3 regions of the Neobacillus sp. SM06 genome follow, and region 3 is predicted to be linked to each of the others. Evidence: riboswitches for the same ligand, from Rfam matches in the RefSeq annotation. Region 3 holds a riboswitch; each other region holds the start of a gene.

Region 1 (8,081 bases), on a different contig from region 3:
GGGGCAGCAGCCGGATGACGAGGCTTTCACGGTTGTTTGAGGGTAGGGTAGACAATCGCAGTCCGAGCAACTGGCCGTTAACTTCACTTATAATTGCGCCGCTTTGGGGTCTTCTTCGTTCGCCAATATCCATATTGGCTTCAAATTTAAAATGGGCAATAAGCTGATCGCATTCTTCCTTCGGCAATGTCAGCCTTGGGACGAGCTTATTGGATAAGCGGAGCTGAACCAGCGTATCCTTTTTTCGCGGCATAATGTGTATATCTGTCGCCTGGTTTCTTGCTGCATCCGAAACAATTCGATTTGCTAGCAACTCAATGGAACTAACAATAGGAAACACCACCTTTTTAATTTCTCACTTTACTTATTTCGACACGGTTCTTCGTTTTCCTTTCTTTTTTAAAAAAATTTTTAAAAAAAGAGGAGGACTGTCGACAAAGTTTTTAAAAAGCATTGTCAGTTAAATAAAAAAGTCCTCCATTTGTAAACGATATCTGGATTTTTGGTTCATACTGTTCCTGCAGTGCCTGCTTTTCGATTTCGTAATTTTCTGTTTTATCCTCCTCATTTTCATAAAAATGATTCAGCAACTTCAAATCTTTGTTCCATCGCTCAATCGCTTCATTTGCCCACGTATCCTCTTCCGTTTCAAGCTGTGATTTTAAATAGTTTTCCACACGGACAATCCCGCTTTTCGGTTTAATCAACGGTGAGAGCGTAAAAGAGTAATCCGGGATCTTTGGGGTTAAATTCAATTTCACTAAATGATCATGAAACTTTTCGACTAGCTGGCCGTTGATTAACTGCAGGCCGATTGATTTAAACACATCCCGTTTACGATCGCATTGATAGGAAATCTTGACATTCAAACAGAGCCATGGAAACAAGGGCGTTTGTTGCTGGAAAAGCGGATTATTTTCATATAGCCGGATAAACCGTGCCAATTTTTTCGTTGACTGAAAAATTTGGTGGAGCCTTGGAGAGCCAAAATAGATTGTTTCTCCTTTTAGGTGCTCCGGCACCGTATTTTGGTCAGTAATAAATGTCAATTTCATCGGGTTGGGTACTCCGCCTGTTTTCTCAAGATAATGCCAATAAAATGGCCTGTTCATTAGCTCCTTGTCAAGATCAACTGTCAGTTGAACTGTTAAATACCCGGCAGTATTTTCAAGGATTTCGCACTCGTTTGCTTGGAAATATCGTTCCAGAAAATCATGGATTTGCGGCTGCTGCATGGGAATCTCCTTTCTTCATTTGATTGGCAAACTCAATCATTGATGTGAGGTTTTCCATTTTAATCCGCATTTCTCCTTCTGTGGAGCTTCCTCCGAAAATATCGATCAAATGATCTTCAAGATTGCCGAATTCTAGTTTTGTCAAAATATCATCCAATTCACCGATTACTTTTTCAAATAGATGGATTTTTTCATACAGCAATTTTAAAATATGTTCCTCAAGTGTACCTTTGATTGCAAAGTTGTAGATCATCACATCTTTTTCTTGGCCAAGCCTGTGAATCCTGCCGATCCGCTGTTCCAGTCTCATTGGATTCCATGGCAAATCAAAATTAATAATATGGTTGCAAAATTGCAGGTTGATCCCTTCGCCGCCGGCTTCTGTCGCAATCAGCACTTGAGCATGTTTTTGAAAAAGCTCGCGCATCCAATCTTTTTTTCCCCGCTTAAAACCGCCGCGAAAGGGAACCGATGTAATTCCATGCTGGCGGAGAAACCATTGCAAATAAAGCTGTGTCGCCCGGTATTCCGTGAAAATAATGACTTTATCATTTATGTGTTGGATCAGTTCGAGCGCTTTGTTGGCTTTGGAGTTTTGCTGAACCGCCTCGACCTTTGAAATTAAAAAATGGATTTGCTGCTGAAACAAGGTGGTTGGATTTTCTTTGCGGGTAAGCATGTTTTTAAGCGTATGATAGACTGCCTCTCTGCTGCTGCATGCCTCCCGCTGCAATGTCATGACCGAAAAAGCACTAGATGCCAGCCAGTCGACTTCATTTTTCAACTCCGTAACTGCCTCGTAAAGCTCTCTTTCTTCTTTTGAAAATTCAATTGGAATGGTCTCAACCTGCCGTTTTGTCCACTCGATTCCTGTATCTGCCCGGCGATTGCGAATCATGACTTTATTGACGAGTTCTTTTAAATGCTCATCATCATTCAAGGACCTTGAATCACGTTTGTATTTTTCGTAGAATGCGGTTTCGCTTCCCAAATGCCCGGGTTTAAGAAGGGAAACAAGGTTGAAAATTTCCTCCACCCGGTTTTGAATGGGAGTGGCAGTCAGCAGTAAGCAAAATTTCTTTTTTAAATTTTGAACAAATTCATAGTTTTTTGTTTTATTGTTTTTTAGTTTATGGGCTTCATCAATGATAATTAAGTCATAGTCTTGTTTATAGATGATCTCTCGGTGAGGCTGCCGTTTTGCTGTATCAATAGATGATACAACAACATCATACTGATCCCAGACATAGCTTTTTCTCTGTGTCATTGCCGGGATAAAGAATTTTGTATTTAATTCGGAAGCCCATTGGGTTACAAGAGAGGCTGGTACAAGAATCAGCACTTTTTTCACAAGCCCGCGAATCATATATTCTTTTAAAATCAATCCGGCTTCAATTGTTTTTCCCAGTCCTACTTCATCTGCCAGAATCGCTTTTCCGTTCATATTTTCAATCACCAGTCTGGCTGTTTCCAGCTGATGCGGGAGCGGCGTTAAATGCGGTAAATAGTTTGGTGCCAAAAGACCTTCAAACGTTGGAACGGCAAGATGTTTTTCGACATCGACGGCAAGCTTAAAAAGATCCCAGTTGCCCCACGGACCGTCTTGTTCAATCCGGTGAAAAAAGTCGTCCTGCCACGCACAATCAAATACAATGTTTACCACCCTTTTTTCAGCTCCTTTTTCAGCAAAATCATATTGCCCGATTGATTGCTTTAATGGTAGGATGATAATAGCTTAGAAAGTTTTAAATTTTGTAATAATCATCTTTGTTTTTTTTTAGTATGACCAAGATTCAAAAAAATATATATGCGGATGAGAACAAGGGGAGAGACTGCATATCGCAGCGCCGAAGGAGCAAGCAAATACTTGTGAATCTCTCAGGCAAAAGAACTCTTGTTTGACGCAGCTCTGGAGAGTGCGGCACTTATACGTTCGCCACCAAAGGGGAAAGCTATTCTGGGGAAACTCTCAGGTGAAAGGACAGAGACCTTTTTTATGTTTAAGGAAGGTTTCTGTCCTTTTCTATTGGAAAAATAAGGGGGATTGTAAATGGCAGAATTGAAACGCACGCCGCTATTTGAAATTTATCAAGAGTATGGCGGGAAAATGATTGACTTTGGGGGCTGGGAGCTTCCAGTACAATTTTCAAGTATTAAAGAAGAGCACGAAGCGGTCAGGACGAGAGCAGGTTTATTTGATGTTTCCCATATGGGTGAGGTGAGAATTTCCGGTTCAGACAGCCTTGCGTATTTGCAGAAAATGGTTACGAACGATGTTTCAAAAATACCTGTCGGTGGTGCCCAATATACGGCCATGTGCTATGAAAATGGCGGTACGGTCGATGATCTGCTTGTATATAAGTTCGATGAAGAGGATTACTTGCTCGTAATCAATGCGTCAAATATTGAAAAGGATGTCCAGTGGCTGAAAAAACACCTTGAAGGCAATGTCCAACTTGAAAACCTTTCTGAAAGAACAGCTCAATTAGCACTTCAAGGCCCAAAAGCTGAGAAAGTGCTGCAATCACTTGTTCCTGGCGCGGATTTAAGCAAAATCGGTTATTTTAAATTTCAGCAAAAAGTTGCAATCAACGGAAAAGAAGCCCTCGTTTCCCGCACCGGATACACCGGAGAAGACGGCTTTGAAATTTATTGTGATGCTGCGGATGCTGTTGATCTTTGGAAAGAAATTTTAGCAGCAGGGAAGGAAGAAGGGGTTGTTCCATGCGGGCTCGGCGCCCGGGATACGCTTCGATTTGAAGCAAACTTGGCGCTGTATGGGCAGGAGCTCTCACCTGAAATCAGTCCGCTAGAAGCGGGGATTGGTTTCGCAGTTAAATTAAATAAGGCAGCTGACTTTATCGGCAAAGAAGCGCTAAAACTGCAAAAAGAAAACGGTGTACCGAAGAAGCTGGTTGGAATTGAAATGCTGGATCGGGGAATTCCGCGACATGGCTACCCGGTTTATGCTGGCGAAGAGCCCATCGGTGAAGTGACAACCGGAACGCAGTCGCCAACGTTAAAGAAAAATATTGGACTGGCTCTTGTGAAATCAGCTTACGCAGCACATGGGCAGGAAATGGAAGTGGAGATTCGCGGCAAGCGATTAAAAGCGAAAGTAGTGCCAACACCTTTTTACCGTAGAGAACAGATTTAGGGGGCGAACGAAAATGAAGCAACATCGCTATTTACCAATGACAAAACAAGATCAAAAGGAAATGCTTGAGGCGATTGGTGCGTCCTCAATTGACGACCTTTTTAGCGATATTCCGGAAAAAGTGAAATTTAAAGGGGAGTATCATCTTAAGCCGGCAAAATCGGAAACAGCGTTAATGCGGGAATTGTCGCAGATGGCATCACGCAATGCCGATTTAAAAACAAATGTTTCGTTTCTGGGTGCAGGCGTCTATGACCATTACATTCCGATAATTGTCGATCATGTCCTTTCTCGTTCAGAGTTTTATACAGCCTACACTCCGTATCAGCCAGAAATTTCTCAAGGAGAGCTACAAGCCATTTTTGAATTTCAAACGATGATTTGCGAATTAACAGGAATGGATGTCGCCAACTCCTCAATGTATGATGGCGGAACAGCTTTGGCAGAGGCCGCAATGCTGAGTGCCGGCCAGACTAAAAGAAAAAAAGTATTGATCTCAAAAGCCGTACATCCCGAATCAAAAGATGTAGTCAAAACGTATGCCAAAGGGCAATTCATTGAAGTGATTGAAATTCCTGTCAAGGACGGAATGACGGACCTCGAGGCATTAAAAGGGCTGGTAAGTGATGAAATTGCCGCTGTAATTGTCCAATATCCAAACTTTTACGGAAGAATTGAATCGTTAAAGGAATTGGGAGAAATAACTCATGCCAATAAATCGCTGTTTGTCGTTTCAAGCAACCCGCTCGCTCTTGGCGCTTTAACGCCTCCTGGGCAGTTTGGCGCTGACATTGTTGTCGGCGATGCTCAACCTTTTGGAATTCCAACTGCTTTTGGCGGCCCGCATTGCGGTTATTTTGCCGTTACAAACAAATTGATGAGAAAAGTGCCGGGCAGACTTGTTGGCCAGACGGTTGATGAACAGGGGCGCCGCGGTTTTGTTTTGACACTGCAAGCACGCGAGCAGCATATCCGCCGCGATAAGGCAACATCGAATATTTGTTCAAACCAAGCGTTGAATGCATTGGCAGCATCCGTTGCCATGACGGCGTTGGGTAAAAATGGCGTGCGCGAAATGGCGCTGGCAAACATACAAAAAGCACATTATGCAAAAACCGCACTGAAACAGATTGGATTTGAAATAATTCATGAAGGTCCTTCTTTTAATGAGTTTGTGATTAAGCTTGCCAAACCGGTCAAAGAAGTAAACAAGCTCTTGCTTCAAAAAGGAATCATCGGTGGCTATGATCTCGGACGTGATGATCCTGAATTAGCAAACCATATGTTAATAGCCGTAACCGAACAGCGGACAAAAGAAGAAATTGATACTTTTGTAAAAGAATTGGGGGATTTCCATGCATAGTCAAGATCAGCCGCTTATTTTTGAATTAACGAAATCAGGACGCGTTGGTTACAGTCTCCCTGAAATGGACATACCGGAAGTACCAATTGAACAACTGCTTCCAGATGAATATGTACGTAAAGATGCAGCGGAACTTCCAGAAGTTTCGGAACTTGATATTATGCGTCATTATACGGCTTTATCCAAGCGAAACCATGGAGTGGATTCAGGTTTTTATCCGCTCGGTTCCTGCACAATGAAGTATAATCCGAAAATGAATGAAAATGTTGCCCGCCTTAACGGTTTTTCTCATATCCACCCACTGCAGGATGAAAGCTCGGTTCAAGGTGCTCTTGAGCTTATGTATGATTTGCAGCAGCATTTGATTGAAATCACGGGAATGGATGAGGTAACACTCCAGCCAGCAGCAGGAGCTCATGGTGAATGGACGGGCTTGATGCTGATTCGTGCTTTTCATGAAGCAAATGGGGATCTGAACCGGACAAAAGTGATTATTCCTGATTCGGCGCACGGCACGAACCCGGCTTCGGCAACCGTTGCCGGTCTTGAAGTCGTAACCGTGAAATCAAATGAAAAAGGCCTTGTCGATCTCGATGATTTACGAAATGTTGCCGGTTCGGATACAGCCGCATTAATGTTGACAAATCCAAATACGCTTGGCTTATTCGAAGAAAATATTCTGGAAGTCGCAGAGATTGTTCATGACGCAGGTGGGAAAGTTTATTACGATGGAGCAAACTTGAATGCGGTATTATCCAAAGCCCGTCCTGGCGACATGGGATTTGATGTTGTACACTTAAATCTTCACAAAACTTTTACCGGACCACATGGCGGCGGCGGACCAGGTTCAGGTCCTGTCGGAGTAAAAGCGGATTTAATTCCATTTTTACCGAAGCCTGTTGTTACAAAACAGGGGGAAGAGTATGTATTGGATTATGACCGACCGCAGTCAATTGGCCGAGTGAAGCCTTATTACGGAAATTTTGGGATTAATGTCCGTGCATACACCTACATTCGGACAATGGGTCCTGACGGTTTGAAAGCTGTCACTGAGTATGCGGTATTAAATGCAAACTATATGATGAGAAGACTTGCTGAATATTATGATTTACCGTTTGACCAGCACTGCAAGCATGAATTTGTTCTCAGCGGCCGCAGGCAGAAAAAACTGGGTGTGCGGACATTGGATATTGCGAAGCGTCTGTTAGACTTTGGCTACCATCCGCCAACCATTTACTTCCCATTAAACGTGGAAGAGTGCATTATGATCGAACCAACCGAAACGGAGTCTAAAGAAACGCTCGATGCATTTATCGATGCCATGATCCAAATCGCGAAAGAAGCGGAAGAAACGCCCGAAATCGTTCAAGAAGCGCCACACACAACAGTTGTCGGCCGTCTGGATGAAGCAATGGCAGCAAGAAAGCCGATCCTCCGTTACCAAAAAAATTAAGAATGAAAAAAGGCTGATTCTAGTTGTTGAATCAGCCTTTTTTCTATATTACTTTTTAGCTTTGATCTTCCCACTCCAGCCTTTAAAACCGCCTTTGAGCTGTGTGAGGTCTTTATAGCCTTTGCGGTATAGAAACTGGGCAGCGCGGGCGCTTCTGCTGCCGCTTTGGCAGTAGAGGTAGACGGGTTTATCAGGACGAAGCTCCTGCATCCGCATTCTTAATTGTGACATTGGGATATTGCGCGCACCCAATATATGTCCCGCTTCAAATTCATTTGGTTCCCGAACATCGATAAGCTGCGCTTTTCTGTAGCCGGCTCGGAACTCCTCTTCAGCTACCGTTTTCACAATTTTTCGCTGGTAAAGCCATATGAAAACGTAATAGATGGCAATAGCAACAATAGCAATTAACAGACTGTAAATAGTGTTCACTTCGTTCTTGCTCCTTTCAAGCTATACTGCACTAATATTTATTATAGTAGTCAAGCTTCGTTTCAGTAAAGATTATTCATGAAATTTCCTGTATGAATCATGTTAAAATTATTTGCACAAAACATCATTCTTTTTTTTTGGCAGCGATTTTGTTAGACTAAAAAACGCGAAGAGCATTTAAACAACAAAAAAATGAGGGTTAACTATGGACAAAGAAATATGGCGTTTTATCGATTCGGGTTACAGTTCACCATCCTTTAATATGGCGCTTGATGAAGCTTTGCTTGATTGGCATAGTGAAGGCAAAATACCGCCGGTGATCCGTTTTTACGGTTGGAATCCGGCTACATTATCAATTGGTTATTTTCAAAAAGCAGAAAAGGAAATTGACTTTGATGCACTCAAGTATCATCAGCTTGGATTTGTCCGCAGGCCGACTGG
Region 2 (8,081 bases), on a different contig from region 3:
CCCCAACACAAGCTCAATTACAACCAATATTGCAGCCCATTTTAAGTCACCGCGGAATAAGGCTGGAAAAAAGCCGAAGAAGAAAGTTGTCCAGCTGAATCCTACTTTTACTTCTTTTGTTACACCACCAGAATTTTTTAACAAAGCTTTCATTACCGAAACCTCCTTTATCAATTATTAGGAAAAGCGTGTAAAGATTATTGAAAGGAATAAGACCTATGTATAAATTTTCGCTTTTCCACTTTAATAGAATACCACAAATTATCCATAATGGTAATAATATCAAAGGGAAACAATGGGTTAAGTGTTTATAAATTCATGAATTTTTAACATTTTCTTGGATATTGTTTGATACTCAAGTAATCGTTGTGAAAGAGATTTGGCCTCATAAATGATATAATATGTTGTAGAAAAACATTGTTTCAGCGAAGCGGGTGAACGATTTGGACAGGCTCCTATTTAAAGTGAATAGAGAATTGTTTGATTTAAATGCGATGGAAATGGATCCGGTGTTGATCCACTTTTTTAAAAAAATCGATATTGCCGGGCAGTCGTTTGAAATGGAAAATGACAAAGGCGTACGCCGGAAGTTCTCAATTGATTGGAATGAATTGCTGCTGCAAGGAAGAGGAATCAAAGGTTTTTTCTCTCCGTATTCATCAGAAGTGTTAGCCATTGAATGTACAGATGACGGCAGAATCTACGTAACACCTCCTGTTCGCATAACTAGCGACTCTCTTGGCAAAGAAATAGTTAATAAAGAACACAGCAAAGAGGTGTTAGGCGCGCTAGCCGGTTTTTCGAATCATCCCGACAAATGGTTTCAATTGTACCAAATCTCCAAAACGTTCAAAGTCGCTGCCAGTCAAGAAGAGTTGATTTGTCTGCCCTATGTCCGGGAAATTGAGGCGTTTGACTACCAAATTAATACCGCAAAAGCAGTTATTAACCGCTTTAAAGGGCGTGTATTATTAAGTGATGAAGTGGGACTTGGCAAAACAGTCGAGGCCGGGCTAACGATGCTTGAATATATTATGCGTGGCTTGGTCAAGAAAGTTTTAATTCTCGTTCCTCCCTCACTCGTTGGTCAATGGGAAAATGAAATGAAAAGGAAGTTTAACCAAGACTTTATCCGGGCAGATCATGCCGATTTTAAAAACATGGGAGAAAAAGCATGGGCATACTTCCCAAAAGTAATTGCATCCATCGACATGGCGAAACGCAAAAATCACCGCGAAGCCATTTTTGCGCAGCATTATGATTTAGTGATCGTCGATGAAGCTCACCATCTAAAAAACAGGGCGACACAGAAATGGCAGTTTGTAAACGGAATTAACAAAAAATATATTTTCCTGCTAACGGCAACCCCTGTACAAAACCATCTCGAGGAACTGTACAATTTAATCACACTGTTAAAACCTGGGCAATTACGAACGTATAGCTATTTTAAAAAGAATTTCGTTGAAAGCAAGGATGGAATAGAGGTCAAGAATGCCGATAAATTGAAGAACTTGCTGGCGGATGTGATGATCCGCAACAAACGCAGCAATGTCGATGTCAAGTTTACCAAACGATTTGCCTATACGAAAACCGTTGCTCTTTCAACAGAAGAAAAGCTTCTCTATGATGACATGAGCAACTTTATTCGCCAGTATTACAACAAGCAGCATCCTGTCTTCAACCGTTTTTTGCTTAAAACGCTTCAAGAGCAAATCGGCAGTTCCATGGTTGCCGTTGTTCCTTCCTTAGAGAGGCTTGTAGTGAACGGCAAATTATCTGAATTTGATCGCAAAAAAATTGACCGATTTCTTCACCAAGCCACTGCCATTGTTCAAAACAACGGTGAAAAGAACAGCAAACTTGATGAACTTGTCGCGATCCTCGAACGTTTTAACGATAAAATGCTTATTTTTACAAAATTTGCTTCAACACAGGCCTATTTAAGTAAAATGCTCAAAGAACGTGGCTTTCAAGTGGCAGAGTTTCATGGCGGCTTGCGCCGAAAGGAAAAAGAAGAGCAAATTGCTTACTTTCGCGAAAAGGCAGATGTGCTCGTTAGTACGGAGGTAGGCGGAGAAGGGCGGAATTTACAATTTTGTCACGGGATGATTAATTTTGACTTGCCATGGAATCCAATGGCGATTGAACAGCGAATTGGGCGGATTCACCGGATTGGCCAAGAACGCGATGTGTATGTCTACAACCTCGCATCCAGCGACACGATTGAGTACTATATATTGGATTTATTGGATCGAAAAATTAACATGTTTGAACTGGTCGTTGGTGAGGTCGATGCGATTCTCGGTGACATTGAAGAAAAGGAAGATTTTTCGGAACTGGTGATGAATGCCTGGGTAAATGCTGAATCAATGGAAGAAGTGGAATCTGAACTGGATCAAATTGGCCAAGTGCTTCTTGAAAATAAACAAAAGCTGGCAAAGCAAAAGCAGTTAGATCAGGATTTGTTCTAAGATGGAGGTGTTACGATGCAATTGCAGCAATTTGTTACGGAAGTGATGGAGGAAATCGGCGGGATCGTCGAGCCCCTAGAATATGCGTTGTGCAGTGTGCTCATTCCTGAACCTTATACATCTTACTTTCAAAACCGGTCGGAAATGTTACTAGCCTTTGATTTTGAAGTGGCTCAAGAAAATCCGGAGGCTGAATTTGTGACATTTGGAAGTTATATATTGGAGCAAGTCCTCGTCATTTTGGAAAAACAGGCAGTGAGCACGCTCCGCTTTGCGGAGGTCGAGCGCTTAGAGGTCGGTAACTCTTTGAAAAAAATTTCGGAGTTCCTGCTAAATGAGCATGGCCGGATCAAGATTGAAGAGGAAAGGCCAGTTTTGGGAATTTGGGCGGTGTTCAATTATCAACTATCCTACATTTCAGATGAAAAAATGGAAAAGACCGATCAAGTTTGGGTGAATTTACTGACAGGTGAAATTAGCTTGACAATGAAGGAAGAGCAAAATCGCATTGTCTATAAGCAAAAGCCGCTGTATACCTATCCGGTACCCGTTCAAATAGATCTCTCCAAAGCATTGAGCATCGCTACCGATTTTTTGAAAGAACAGGCAGAACAAGAAAAGAATACTGAATCACAATCAGTTGCCTACAAAAAAGATGTCATGAGAATTACAAACTATTATATGGATCTACTAGCGGAAAATGAAAAGCGGGGAAGACGAGCAGGACTTAGCGAGGAGAAGCAAAAAGAAATAAAAGCAAAGTCTGCTGCGATTGAACTTGAACGGGACAAGCAGCTGCAGGATATTTACAACAAATACCATGAACAAACGGAAATACGGCTGGATAATGGAATTTTGTATTTTATTCCGCTGTTAGAATTTAAAGTGGCTATTGAATTCAGGAGCGACCACACGCAAAGAATACTTTACTATAATCCAATTACAAAGCAGTTTTTTGAAAGGCGTGTCGAAACGGCAATGGTTTAAGTTTGACAAGATGATGGATTGAATCTGTAAATTCGCCATATGGTAAAATAAATGACAAATCTGCAGGTAAAAGGGGATGGAAAAATGGGATTAGCTGAGAAGCACATGGTCTCATTCGACGAGTTTCTAAAGATGCGGGAAACAAGCGAAAACAGGTTCGAATATATTGATGGGACTGTTTATATGTCACCATCTCCCTCAACAAAGCATCAAAGGGTATCGGAAAACCTGCAATTAAAGCTCGGAATATTTCTTGAATTTTCTAAGCGGAAAATGTAGCGGGTTGGAACATCTTCACCAATGTGGAGGTGTTTTTTGTTCAATCCAATTACCCTTTAATCCCTTTAACACGAACATTACGATAAAATTTCTAATAAATGTTCATATTTTGCTTGATTCTCGATTGTAAATTTGTTATATTAGCAAAGTAATAATCTTAAATATCATAACTCGTATATGCTCGGTAATATGGTCTGAGCGTCTCTACCTGGTTCCCAATGAAAGAACCGGACTACGGGGTGAAGTATTTGGCTGTCTGTTTTTTGGAAACAGCCAGTTCATAATTGGCATATCATTTTGCCCAATTATCAATACTTTAACTTTCGTAGGTCTAGAGGGGTAGAAACGATTTCTACATTTCTGGACTTTTTTATTTGGGAAAAATTCATCGAGTGACGAACAACAGTGGGAGGAGTGGTTATTTTGAAAAAGAAAATGCGATGGAATTCTGTCTTGCTCGCAGCAGTTGTTGTCCTTTTGCTATCGTTTGCAGTGGAAAAATCCGCTTTTCAACAGCCAACGAAAGCTGAAGGCGCCCAATGGCCGATCATCATTGAAGGGGCCATGCCAATCGAAGCTGAAAATTTTGCTCAACGGTTAGAAAAAGTAAAGCAAGAACAATCGGGGAATTTTGTGTTTTACAAAGGAACTTTAAATAAATACCCTGTCATTGTCGTTAAAACAGGGAAAGGGATGGAGAATACAGCAGCTGCAACAACGCTTGCGATTGAAAAATACAACCCGGTTGCCATCATCGACCAAGGGACGGCCGGAGGGCACGATCCGAATTTAAACGTATTTGATATTGTTTTAGGAAAAAGGGTAACCAATATCGGTTCATTAAAAACTGAACCGAAAGATAAAAACCAAGGAATGGATCCGTCTCAATGGATTCCAATGGACTTAATGGCTTCTGAAGGAAGCGGGTCCGATGCCAATGCTGAAAAAATCCGTTACTATGATGGTGATAGCGGCCTGCTTGCAGCTGCAAATGCGGTGAAAGAGAAATACACAAAGGGGAAAGTGGTAGAAGGGACAATCGGTTCTGCAGACGTTTGGAACAATGAAGTGGACCGGATTAACTGGTTCCATACCACATATGGTACTTCTGCTGAAGAGATGGAAGGGGCTGCAGCCGCGCAAATGGCTAAAGCGTATAATGTGCCGTTTTTGGATATTCGGATTCTGTCCAATAATAAAACAAACGGTGGCAAGTACAACCCGAACACCGCAGTAGCTAACCAAGAATTTGTTTACGAAGTCGTGAAAAAATATATCGCTTCAATAAAAAAAGAAAAATAGGGTCCAGACTTCCGTATGGGAGCAAATGGGTTTGACCCGTTGAACAAATATGCTAGAATTTAAAATTATCGTACAATGATTTAAACATGCAATGATCGTTATGGGGAAAAACTATAGCGGGAGCAATTTCTGGAGAGTCCGCAAATTTTGCGGCGCCGAAGGGTTCACAATCTCAGGCAAAAGGACAGAAGTATAAGAAGATTGTTTTGCTATTCTTCCGGATAGTATAAGACGATTTTCTATTCTGACGTCGAAAGAGATTGGAGCATACCAATCTCTTTTTTTTTTTACACTATCATTAAGGGGGAATGAAACGTGGCACAGCAAGAGCTAAAAAGAGATCTAAAAAATCGGCATGTTCAACTAATAGCGATTGGGGGCACGATCGGGACAGGCTTATTTTTAGGATCAGGTAAAGCAATTCAATTGGCAGGGCCTTCTATTTTATTCGCTTATCTGATTGTCGGAATTGCGGTCTTCTTCGTCATGAGGGCTTTAGGTGAATTGCTTCTATCAAATGCCGGCTATCAATCGTTTACGGATTTTGCCACCGATTATATCGGGCCGTGGGCTGGTTTTGTAACAGGATGGACGTATTGGTTTTGCTGGATTATGACGGCAATGGCGGATATTATCGCTGTTGGGGTGTACGTACGATATTGGTTTAATATTCCGCAATGGATTCCCGCGTTGGTCATTTTAATTATTTTGCTGGGCTTTAATTTATTGACAGTCAAACTTTTTGGAGAGTTAGAGTTTTGGTTCGCTATCATTAAAGTCATTACGATTCTTGTTTTGATTAGTATTGGTGTTGTTTTGCTTATTGCCGGCTTTAAAACAGAAGCAGGATCGGTTTCGGTGAAAAATCTTTGGTCTTATGGGGGCATGTTTCCGAATGGGGTATCCGGGTTTTTATATTCCTTCCAAATGGTTGTCTTTGCGTTTGTGGGGGTTGAATTAGTCGGTGTATCAGCTGCGGAAACTTCCAATCCGAAAAAGAACATCCCATCTGCCATTAATAAGATTCCGGTAAGAATCCTGTTTTTCTATGTGGGAGCACTTTTCATTCTCTTAACGATTAACCCATGGAACGAATTAAATGCAGCAACAAGCCCGTTTGTCAAAACATTCAGTTTAGTCGGGATTCCGATTGCCGCAGGTATTATTAATTTTGTTGTCTTAACATCTGCAGCATCGGCATGCAATAGCGGTTTGTTTTCGACGAGCCGGATTTTATATAACTTAAGCATCCATCAAGAAGGGCCGGCCAATTTTGCCAAATTAAATAAGAATAAAGTCCCGAGCAACGCTTTGGTGACTTCCGCTATCGTCCTTTCTGTTGGCGCCCTTTTGAGCAAAATCATTCCGGAGCAGGCTTTCGGAATTGTGACAACGATTAGCGCCATTTGTTTTATTTGGGTCTGGGGAATCATTTTGGTTTCACATTTACGCTATACAAAAACACGCCCGGATTTACGAAAAAAATCGATTTTCAAAGCGCCTTTAACACCATTTATGAACTATGTTGTCCTTGCGTTGTTTGTTTTTATCTTAGCGATCATGCTGTTTGCTGAATCAACTCGTGCCGCCTTATTGCTGACACCTGTATGGTTTATCGTATTGTTTATTTTGTATTTTGCAAAAAGAAAAATGGTTGCTAGTTTAGAATAAGTAGTGTGTAGGTCGAATTCTTCTTGAAATGCGTCGAATTCATCTGAAAGTGCGTCGAATTCATCGGAAAGTGCGTCGAATTCCATCGGAAGTGCGTCGAATTCATCGGAAAGTGCGTCGAATTCATCGGAAAGTGCGTCGAATTCATCTGAAAGTGCGTCGAATTCATCGGAAAGTGCGTCGAATTCCATCGGAAAGTGCGTCGAATTCATCGGGAAGTGCGTCGAATTCCACCGGAAAGTGCGTCGAATTCATTGGAAAGTGCGTCGAATTCATCGGGAAGTGCGTCGAATTCCACCGGAAAGTGCGTCGAATTCATTGGAAAGTGCGTCGAATTCATCGGAAATGCGTCGAATTCCATCGGAAGTGCGTCGAATTCATCGGAAAGTGCGTCGAATTCATCGGGAAGTGCGTCGAATTCATCGGGAAGTGCGTCGAATTCCACCGGAAAGTGCGTCGAATTCATTGGAAAGTGCGTCGAATTCATCGGAAAGGAAGTCGAATTCCTGTCATCCCGTAAGGTTGACGCAAGTAAAAAGAAAAAGCTCAGCTGATTTTTAATACAGCCGAGCTTTTTTTATCTTTTTAGAAGGCGATAATCATCCCGTTTTTCCCAGCATAGGTTCCCATGGTCGCTCCCATCTCATTTACGATGACTTCTTTTGGCTGAAACCGGTTCAGGAGTTCCTGCTTCATTACTTCGGCTTCATCTAAATTGCCAGTGTGAGTAATCCCAAAAGTGACAGTGGAAAAGTCCATCCCTCTTTCTTCAATGATTTCAATGACTCTACTAAGCAATTTACGCTTTCCGCGAACTTTTTCAAGGATTTCCACTTTTCCTCCATTCACTCGCTCTAAAATAACCTTAATATTGAGGATTTTGGCTAATGAACCTTGAAACCTGCTAAGGCGCCCTCCTTTTACGATATTTTCCAATGTGTCCAGCAAAACAAGAATATTCATCTTTTCTCTGTAAACGGTTAAGTCTGCAATGATTTCTTGAATGGAATACCCTTTTTCTGCAAGGTCAGCCGCACGGATCACTTGCATTCCATGACCAATTGATCCGGCCAGTGTATCAAAAATGGTGACATTTGCATTGGATAACTCTTTTCCAATGCATGCGGATTGATAGGTTCCACTCAATCCGGACGAAATGGTGAAACATAACAGTTCTGTATCTTTCTCGAATTTACTAAAAGTATCAGCAAAAACAGCCGGTGATGGCTGGGAAGTTTTCGGGAGTTCATCCGCAGCAAACATTTTTGTAAAAAATTGTTCCGGCGTCAAATCGATTTTTTCCAAATAGTCCTGCCCCTCAATTGTAACCGTCAACGGGACGATTGTTAGATCATAACGTCTTACCAATTC
Region 3 (8,081 bases):
GGATCCAACAAAGTATGGGTATACTCTTCGAGGAACAGCCGAATTTCATGAGGCAGTTTGTTATTTTTACAAACAGCGCTATGGGGTTGATTTGGAGCCGGAGGAGGAAGTGCTCCAGCTCATGGGGTCGCAGGATGGTCTTTCGCATTTGGCAACAGCATTTATCAATCCTGGCGACTATGTACTCGTTCCGGATCCGGGATATCCCATTTATGAAGAAAATGTCATTTTAGCTGGCGGAAATCTTTATTCGATGCCACTAGTAGAGGAAAATCAATTTTTGCCAAAATTGGATGAAATCCCTGAAGACATTTTAGCAAAAACGAAAATGATGATTCTCAGCTATCCAGGGAATCCGGTAACGGCTTTGGCTGACCGCGCTTTTTTTGAAAAGGTAGTGGCCTTTGCAAAAAAACATACTATTTTGGTTGTCCACGATTTTGCCTATTCTGAGTTGATTTTTGACGGAAATCCGCAAATTAGCTTTATGTCGATTCCGGGTGCAAAAGAGGTGGGAATTGAATTTAATTCCTTATCGAAGACGTTTAACATGGCGGGATGCCGCATCGGTTATGTTGTTGGCAATGCCCAGGCATTGGGGGTTTTAAGTTCGTTAAAGGGGCATGTGGATTATGGCGTCTTTTTCCCGATTCAAAAAGCAGCAACGGTCGCGCTAACTTCTGACTTTTCTGCTCTTCAAACACAAGTGAAAGAGTATGAGGTTCGCCGTGATGCGTTAATTTCGGGTTTGGCAAAAAGCGGTTGGCAAGTGGTCAAATCGCCGGCAACGATGTTTGTGTGGGCAAAGATCCCGTCAGGCTGGACATCGCGTCAGTTTGCTTTTGAATTAATTGACAAGGCTGGGGTGGCAGTTGTTCCTGGTGATGCGTTTGGAAAACTTGGGGAAGGCTATGTTCGAATTGCGCTGGTGCAGCCGAAAGAACGACTTGAAGAAGCTTGCAGCCGCATTCACGAATTTCTTTTTCAATATTCCGAATAAGCAGGTTAACCTTCTAAAAAAACAGGTATGAACATATAACAATAAAAAAGACCTTCCAGGAAGGTCTTTTCAATTTGGATATGAAAGAAGGTAGTGAATTTGCCAAGTGGGCTGCACCAAGTTGTATTGGATCTTCCGATTGAAGCGGTTTGGAATTTTGTGAAAGATATGGATCATTGGGCGCCGCTCGTTCCGGGCTATATCCAGCATGAAAAAATCAGTGAGCGCCAATCGACCTGGGAGTTTTATGGGGATTTGGGGTTTATGAAAAAGAAAGTGCGTCTGATGGTGACCATAAAAGAATGGATTGAGCCGACAAAGGTTACGTTTGATTTGAAGGGATTGAACGAAAATTTTGCCGGGAATGGATATTTTGAGGCGGAGAAAATGGGGGAAAGCCGTACAAGGATGACGGGGTTTCTCAATATTGAAGCCGAAGGAATAATGGCCAAAATGGTCAACAGTGTGCTAAAAACGTCGATTCCATCCATGGCAGAAGAACTAACAGATGCCATTGCAGCGAAAATGAAGTAGAATCTTCCAGTTTATAGAAAACTCAATCCCAAAAAATGATAATCGCGCCCTATTCTCTTAAAAAAGAAGGAAACAGGGCGCGAAAAACAGGGGAAAGAGCAAGTCGACTGCTGCCATTTTCCCAATAAACAATCAAACGGTTCGCCGCCAATCCAGCGAATCTTAGTTAATCAGCGCCTGAAGCGGTGCGGGAATTCTTCCACCGCGATTGATCATTTTTTCCGAATGATATGGGTTCACGCCCATGACGGGAGCACGTCCAAGCAGTCCGCCAAACTCGATCATTTCACCCTCTTTTTTTCCTGGAACGGGAATCACCCGTACCGCAGTCGTTTTTTTGTTGATCATCCCGATCGCGGCCTCGTCAGCGATCATGGCTGAAAGAGTCGCAGCAGGAACATCGCCAGACACCGCGATCATATCCAGTCCGACCGAGCACACACATGTCATTGCCTCAAGTTTCGCCAAACTGAGCGCGCCATCGACAACACCGCGAATCATTCCATTATCCTCACTGACAGGAATAAATGCCCCGCTCAAGCCGCCAACATAAGAGCTTGCCATTGCCCCACCTTTTTTGACCGCATCGTTCATCAGCGCCAAAGCGGCAATTGTTCCATGGGTTCCAACCCGTTCCAGACCAATCTCCTCCAGAATATCTGCGACGCTGTCATGAATGGCATTTGTCGGTGCAAGGGACAAATCCATAATTCCAAACGGAACGCCAAGCCTTTTGGCAACAATTCGTCCTATCAGCTCGCCAGCACGCGTAATTTTAAAGGCAGTTTTTTTAATAATATCGGCCGCTTCGCCAAGATCGGCATCAGGGTGGCGTTTCAAAGCATTTAAAACAACACCCGGTCCGCTGACGCCAACATTGATAACCGCTTCCCCTTCACCAGCACCATGAAAAGCCCCGGCCATAAACGGATTGTCTTCAACCGGATTGCAGAAAACGACAAGCTTGGCGCAGCCGATTCCGTTTTGGTCTTTTGTTAATTCCGCTGCTTCTTTTAAAATAAAGCCAAGCTGGCGAACAGCATCCATATTAATTCCAGCCCTTGTTGTTCCAACGGAAACTGAGCCGCAAACGCGTTCTGTCTCGCTGAGCGCTCTTGGCAAGGAAGCAAGCAATGTTTCGTCTCCTTTGGAAATTCCTTTGTGGACAAGTGCTGAAAAACCGCCGATAAAATCAACCCCCAGTTCCTTTGCGGCACGGTCGAGGGTTTTGGCAAGTTCAATCGCCTGCTCTACCGTTGCTGAACCAAGAATTTCGGCAATCGGTGTAATCGAAATGCGCTTGTTAATAATGGGAATGCCGAATTCTTTTTCGACGTCTTCTGCAGTTTGCTTTAAATTTTTAGCATACTGCATAATTTTTTCATAAACCCGTTTATTCATTTTGGCAAAATCGGAATCACTGCAATCACGAAGATTGATCCCCATTGTTACCGTGCGGATATCAAGGTTTTCCATTTGTACCATGCGAATCGTTTGGATGATTTCATCCATCGCTATTGTCATTTGTCCCATCCTCTCTTGCGGTTAAAATTAGATCCGGTGCATCGCTTGAAAAATTTCTTCAAGCTGAATATTGATTTTTAATCCCATTTCATCTGCAGCGGCGGAAAGTTCCTCACGCAGCTTTGACAAATTTTCATTGGCGGAAACATCAATGATCATCATCATGGTGAAAAAATCTTGAAGAATCGTCTGACTGATATCCAAGATGTTCATCTGATTGTTCGCTAAAATAGTTGTTACCCTTGAAATAATCCCAACCTGGTCTTTCCCAATGACACTAACTACTGCACGTCTTTTCTCCATATATGCCACCTCATTTAGAAAATAAAAAAAGATTGGATTTGCTCCAATCTCAAGAAATGAAGAGTATGCAATTTTGCTTGCCATCACTCTTCTGTCCTTTTGCCTGAGATTGTGAATCCTTCGGCGCCGCAAATTGGCGGTCTCTCCAGAAGCTGCTCCAGTTATAGTGTGATCCATAACCTTCGTCGCTTTATTGAAATTAAAGAAATCGTATCAATTCCCGGCAGAGAAGTCAATAAAAAATTGTTTAACACTTTAAAGCGAAGGGAAAAGGAACGATCCATTCTCCCTCGCTCTCCTAGTCATTTGCTAAAGTTACTGCCGTATCGGAAGTCGTTAAATCGACTTGCAGTTGTTCAGTCAAATCATATGGATGATAAAATCCTCTGGAGACCATGTAAGCGCTGATCTTCTCATGCGTTTCAATTGCCTCTCGTAATTGCTCTCTTAAAACCGCTTTTAACTCGGGAGTAGCCGCTTCAGTAAGGGCAATGGTGTAGTTTTGCACGCCAGATTTTGCCGAAAGTAAGAAATCAGTCGCAATGACTTGATCTGTCAATCCGCCCATTCCCATCATGTTTTGTAAAAATTGATTCATTGAACTTCCTCCCGATTGGTTAAAAAATTTTGCAATTGCTGTATATGTCTCGATCCGGATGCTGCATCATTGGCTAAAAGTGCTTTCAGCTCTTCGTCTTGCGCCAATGCGCCCATCGTTGTTGCTTTCGTCAAACATAGACTTTTAAACGTTAACAGTTCATGAAGTTCAAGGGTTTCGTGCAATCCCAGAAATTTTGCCATAAAGTTATCCCCCTCACTAACATCATTTTGCTCGTTTTATGTTTTCTGGGAAAAAGAACAATTATGCATCGGTTTTCCACCTGAAAGATTCTCCCATGAATAGGGAAAAAGTACATTTGGAAAAATAGATCATTGGAGGTGATTTTATGGAACAGGAAAGTCTGGCGCTCCATGAAACAATGGAAACACATGAAATTCTGAACTTTAAAACCGTTTGTTTGCTCGGTCAAAATTGCTGCAGGGATTATGCTTTGACAATGAATTAAAGGCATTGATGGAAAAAGATGTACAGCAATCAATCCGTGATCTAAATGAATTGCTTCATTTTTATAAAACAACCAATGAGGGAAGCAAAGCATGGCTACGAAGTATTCGACACCAGAACGGATCAATGCATAAAAGTTGTCTTAAAACCATGAAAATAAAGTCCTTATCAAGAGTGGTAAGGACTCGGTTTGTTTTTAGCAAAATAGCAGACAAATGGACAGGGGTTCGGTAAAATAAAAGGGAATGAACGAATTCAAAAAAATCTGCTCATGGAAAGTTTGAACTTTTTGTGAATAAATAAAAGAAAGACTTTACATAGGGTAGGGGGGTATAGTAAAATAAAATCCGTAAAGGAGGGTGTTAGAGGATGAATCAAATGGATCCGCTCAATGATGCTCCCCAGTGCAATGGTGAATGCCATACATCTTCAACAGTCCGGAAAAGCCATCATTCAGAAAATACAAAAAAAAATCTGATTACCCGCTTAAACCGTATCGAGGGTCAGATTCGCGGCATTAAAGGATTGATTGAAAAAGACACGTATTGCGATGATGTCATTACACAAATTGCTGCAACACAAGCAGCTTTAAACAGCGTCGCGAAAATCCTCCTTGAAGGCCACATGAAAAGCTGTGTAGTGGAACGGATTCAAGAAGGCGATCGCGAAGTTGTCGACGAGTTGCTTACCACAATACAACGGCTTATGAAAAAATAAGCCACTATTCGAAAGGAGTTTTTCACATGGAAAAAATCACATTAAACGTTCAAGGAATGTCTTGCGGCCACTGCGTTAAAGCAGTAGAAGGCAGTGTAGGTACCCTAAGCGGCGTCAGCTCTGTTAAGGTAAACTTAGATGCGGCCACTGTTGATGTTGAATTCAATCCACAAGAAGTCTCCCTCGACAAGATCAAAGAAACGATTGATGATCAGGGTTACGAAGTTCAATAAGAGGCTTTTGGCGCTCAACAATCAAAAAAGACGTGCTAGGCAATAGCACGTTCTTTTCTTTTGAAAAGTATACCTATACAGGTATAAGGAGCTGGTTTTAATGAGTGAGAATCTAAAAGAAACCAATTTGCAAATCTCGGGCATGACGTGTGCGGCATGTGCACTTCGAATTGAAAAAGGACTAAACAAGCTGGAAGGTGTAGAAATTGCCAGCGTTAATCTAGCATTGGAGAAATCTGCAATAAAATATGATCCGGCAAAAATAAAGTTGGAAGCTATTCAAAAAAAGATTGAAGACCTTGGCTATGGCGTGGTTACCGAAAAAGCGGATTTTGAGATAACAGGGATGACTTGTGCAGCCTGCTCGGCAAGGATTGAAAAAGGTTTAAACAAACTGGACGGTGTCGTAAAAGCCACTGTCAATCTGGCATTAGAAAAAGCATCAGTCGAATTCAATACGGCGATTTTGTCGCCAAGCGACATTATCAAAAAAGTCGAAAGCTTAGGGTATGGAGCAGCAATTAAAGAAGATGCGCAACATACTGCAGACCATCGCCAGCAGGAAATTGAAAAGCAAACGAGCAAATTTGTGTTTTCGGCGATTTTGTCGCTGCCGCTTGTATGGGCAATGGTCGGCCATTTCTCGTTCACTTCATTTATTTGGGTTCCAAAAATGTTTATGAATCCATGGGTTCAATTGGCATTGGCAACACCCGTACAATTTTTCATCGGCAAGCAGTTTTATGTCGGTGCGTATAAATCATTGAAAAATGGCAGCGCCAATATGGATGTATTGGTTGCGCTCGGCACATCGGCAGCCTATTTTTACAGCCTGTATTTATCATTGGTATCCATTGGCCAAAATGCCCATACAGTCGAACTTTATTATGAAACAAGTGCACTTTTAATTACATTGATTATTTTAGGAAAATTGTTTGAAGCAAAAGCAAAAGGCCGTTCATCTGAAGCGATCAAGAAATTGATGGGCCTTCAGGCGAAAACTGCTACTGTGGAACGGGACGGCGCTGAGGTGGAAATACCACTCGAACAAGTGGTTGTTGGCGATACTCTCCACATCAAACCAGGTGAAAAAATTCCGGTTGACGGAAAAATTATTGATGGCCGCTCAGCGATTGATGAGTCCATGCTGACAGGGGAAAGTGTTCCGGTTGACAAGGAAGCGGGCGATGAAGTCATTGGTGCAACGCTGAATAAAAACGGCTTCTTAAAAATGAAGGCAACAAAAGTCGGCCGCGATACCGCACTCGCGCAAATTATAAAAGTGGTCGAAGAAGCGCAAGGATCGAAAGCGCCGATTCAGCGTCTTGCTGACAAAATTTCCGGTGTATTTGTTCCGATCGTTGTTGGTTTAGCTGTTATCACCTTCTTTATTTGGTATTTGTGGGTAACACCGGGCGATTTTGCCGAATCGTTGCAAAAAATGATCGCTGTCCTTGTGATTGCGTGTCCTTGTGCATTAGGATTAGCGACGCCGACTTCTATTATGGCCGGATCAGGGAGGGCTGCCGAATATGGAATTCTGTTTAAAGGCGGTGAACATCTTGAAATGACCCACCGCATTTCGGCGGTTGTGCTTGATAAAACGGGGACAGTAACAAACGGTACCCCTGTGTTAACAGATGTTTTTCCGGCGTCTTCGCAAACAGAAGAGTCATTCCTTGCCCTTATCGGTTCTGCTGAAAAACAGTCGGAACACCCGCTTGCACAAGCGATTGTTCAAGGAATTAAGGAAAGAGGTATTGCCTTTAAAGACACAAGCCATTTTGAAGCGATTCCGGGATTTGGAATAAAGGCCGTGGTTGAAGGAAAAGAGTTGTTGGTCGGGACTCGGAAATTAATGGAGAAGTACGATATCGCCATTGAAAATGCCAATGAAATGATGGAAAAACTCGAAAAGAACGGAAAAACCGCTATGATTGCCGCGATCGATGGCGACTATGCCGGGATTGTCGCGGTTGCCGATACGATTAAAGAAACGTCAAAAAGAGCAATCCAACGCCTGAAAGACATGAAACTTGAAGTGTACATGATCACTGGCGACAATCAACAAACCGCAAAAGCGATTGCATCCCAAGTTGGGATTGACCATGTCATCGCCGAAGTGCTGCCAGAAGGCAAAGCAGATGAAATCAAGAAACTGCAGGCACAGGGCAAGAAAGTTGCGATGGTCGGCGATGGAATTAACGACGCGCCTGCCCTTGCAACAGCAGATATTGGCATGGCGATCGGCACCGGCGCGGATGTGGCCATGGAAGCAGCCGATATTACGCTGATCCGCGGCGATTTGAACAGTATTGCCGACGCGATTTTTATGAGTAAAAAAACGATCAGCAATATAAAGCAGAATCTTTTCTGGGCTCTTGGCTACAATTCCCTTGGTATTCCGGTTGCCGCAATGGGCTTTTTGGCGCCATGGCTTGCAGGTGCAGCAATGGCGTTCAGTTCGGTTTCCGTTGTTCTCAATGCCTTAAGATTACAAAAAGTCAAATTGTAGAGGTGTTTGCCATGATAAAAAAATGGGCAATTGCTGCGGTTGTGTATTTGATGATCGTCATGGCTGGATACAGTCTGTATGTGGCGATAGCAGGATGAGTGAGCAGCAAAAATGAATCACTAAAAAACAGGGAGCTTCGTTTGCGCTCCCTGTTTTTTTAGTGGATGATGCCCCGTTCAAAGTGGTTCA

What was found. A riboswitch is a leader RNA that binds a small molecule or an ion and turns the genes downstream of it on or off. The one in region 3 is predicted to bind glycine.
Region 1: it holds a riboswitch for glycine, as region 3 does, so the genes downstream of both, gcvT (glycine cleavage system aminomethyltransferase GcvT) here and ACQYAD_RS04155 (ACT domain-containing protein) in region 3, are expected to answer to the same signal.
Region 2: it holds a riboswitch for glycine, as region 3 does, so the genes downstream of both, ACQYAD_RS03165 (amino acid permease) here and ACQYAD_RS04155 (ACT domain-containing protein) in region 3, are expected to answer to the same signal.

What each region holds. Positions count from the first base shown of each region.
Region 1 covers NZ_JBNWEO010000018.1:316,482-324,562, forward strand. Annotated here, with positions in the region: gene comGA (competence type IV pilus ATPase ComGA) at 1-343, opposite strand, end outside; gene ACQYAD_RS16720 (YqhG family protein) at 444-1,235, opposite strand; gene ACQYAD_RS16725 (DEAD/DEAH box helicase) at 1,213-2,898, opposite strand; glycine riboswitch at 3,049-3,139, shown strand; gene gcvT (glycine cleavage system aminomethyltransferase GcvT) at 3,286-4,392, shown strand; gene gcvPA (aminomethyl-transferring glycine dehydrogenase subunit GcvPA) at 4,406-5,755, shown strand; gene gcvPB (aminomethyl-transferring glycine dehydrogenase subunit GcvPB) at 5,748-7,208, shown strand; gene ACQYAD_RS16745 (rhodanese-like domain-containing protein) at 7,257-7,640, opposite strand; gene ACQYAD_RS16750 (lipoate--protein ligase family protein) at 7,846-8,081, shown strand, end outside.
Region 2 covers NZ_JBNWEO010000009.1:136,409-144,489, forward strand. Annotated here, with positions in the region: gene ACQYAD_RS03140 (DUF2628 domain-containing protein) at 1-153, opposite strand, end outside; gene ACQYAD_RS03145 (DEAD/DEAH box helicase) at 477-2,471, shown strand; gene ACQYAD_RS03150 (hypothetical protein) at 2,487-3,458, shown strand; gene ACQYAD_RS03155 (Uma2 family endonuclease) at 3,564-3,737, shown strand; purine riboswitch at 3,889-3,992, shown strand; partial or broken gene ACQYAD_RS03160 (5'-methylthioadenosine/S-adenosylhomocysteine nucleosidase) at 4,272-5,039, shown strand; glycine riboswitch at 5,159-5,237, shown strand; gene ACQYAD_RS03165 (amino acid permease) at 5,355-6,710, shown strand; gene ACQYAD_RS03170 (hypothetical protein) at 6,919-7,176, opposite strand; gene ACQYAD_RS03175 (DegV family protein) at 7,296-8,081, opposite strand, start outside.
Region 3 covers NZ_JBNWEO010000011.1:163,174-171,254, reverse strand. Annotated here, with positions in the region: gene ACQYAD_RS04170 (LL-diaminopimelate aminotransferase) at 1-1,000, shown strand, start outside; gene ACQYAD_RS04165 (CoxG family protein) at 1,094-1,534, shown strand; gene ACQYAD_RS04160 (PFL family protein) at 1,697-3,058, opposite strand; gene ACQYAD_RS04155 (ACT domain-containing protein) at 3,086-3,361, opposite strand; glycine riboswitch at 3,443-3,520, opposite strand; gene ACQYAD_RS04150 (spore coat protein) at 3,660-3,959, opposite strand; gene ACQYAD_RS04145 (hypothetical protein) at 3,956-4,162, opposite strand; partial or broken gene ACQYAD_RS04140 (spore coat protein) at 4,309-4,496, shown strand; gene ACQYAD_RS04135 (metal-sensitive transcriptional regulator) at 4,806-5,144, shown strand; gene copZ (copper chaperone CopZ) at 5,171-5,377, shown strand; gene ACQYAD_RS04125 (heavy metal translocating P-type ATPase) at 5,478-7,892, shown strand; gene ACQYAD_RS04120 (DUF3896 family protein) at 8,050-8,081, opposite strand, start outside.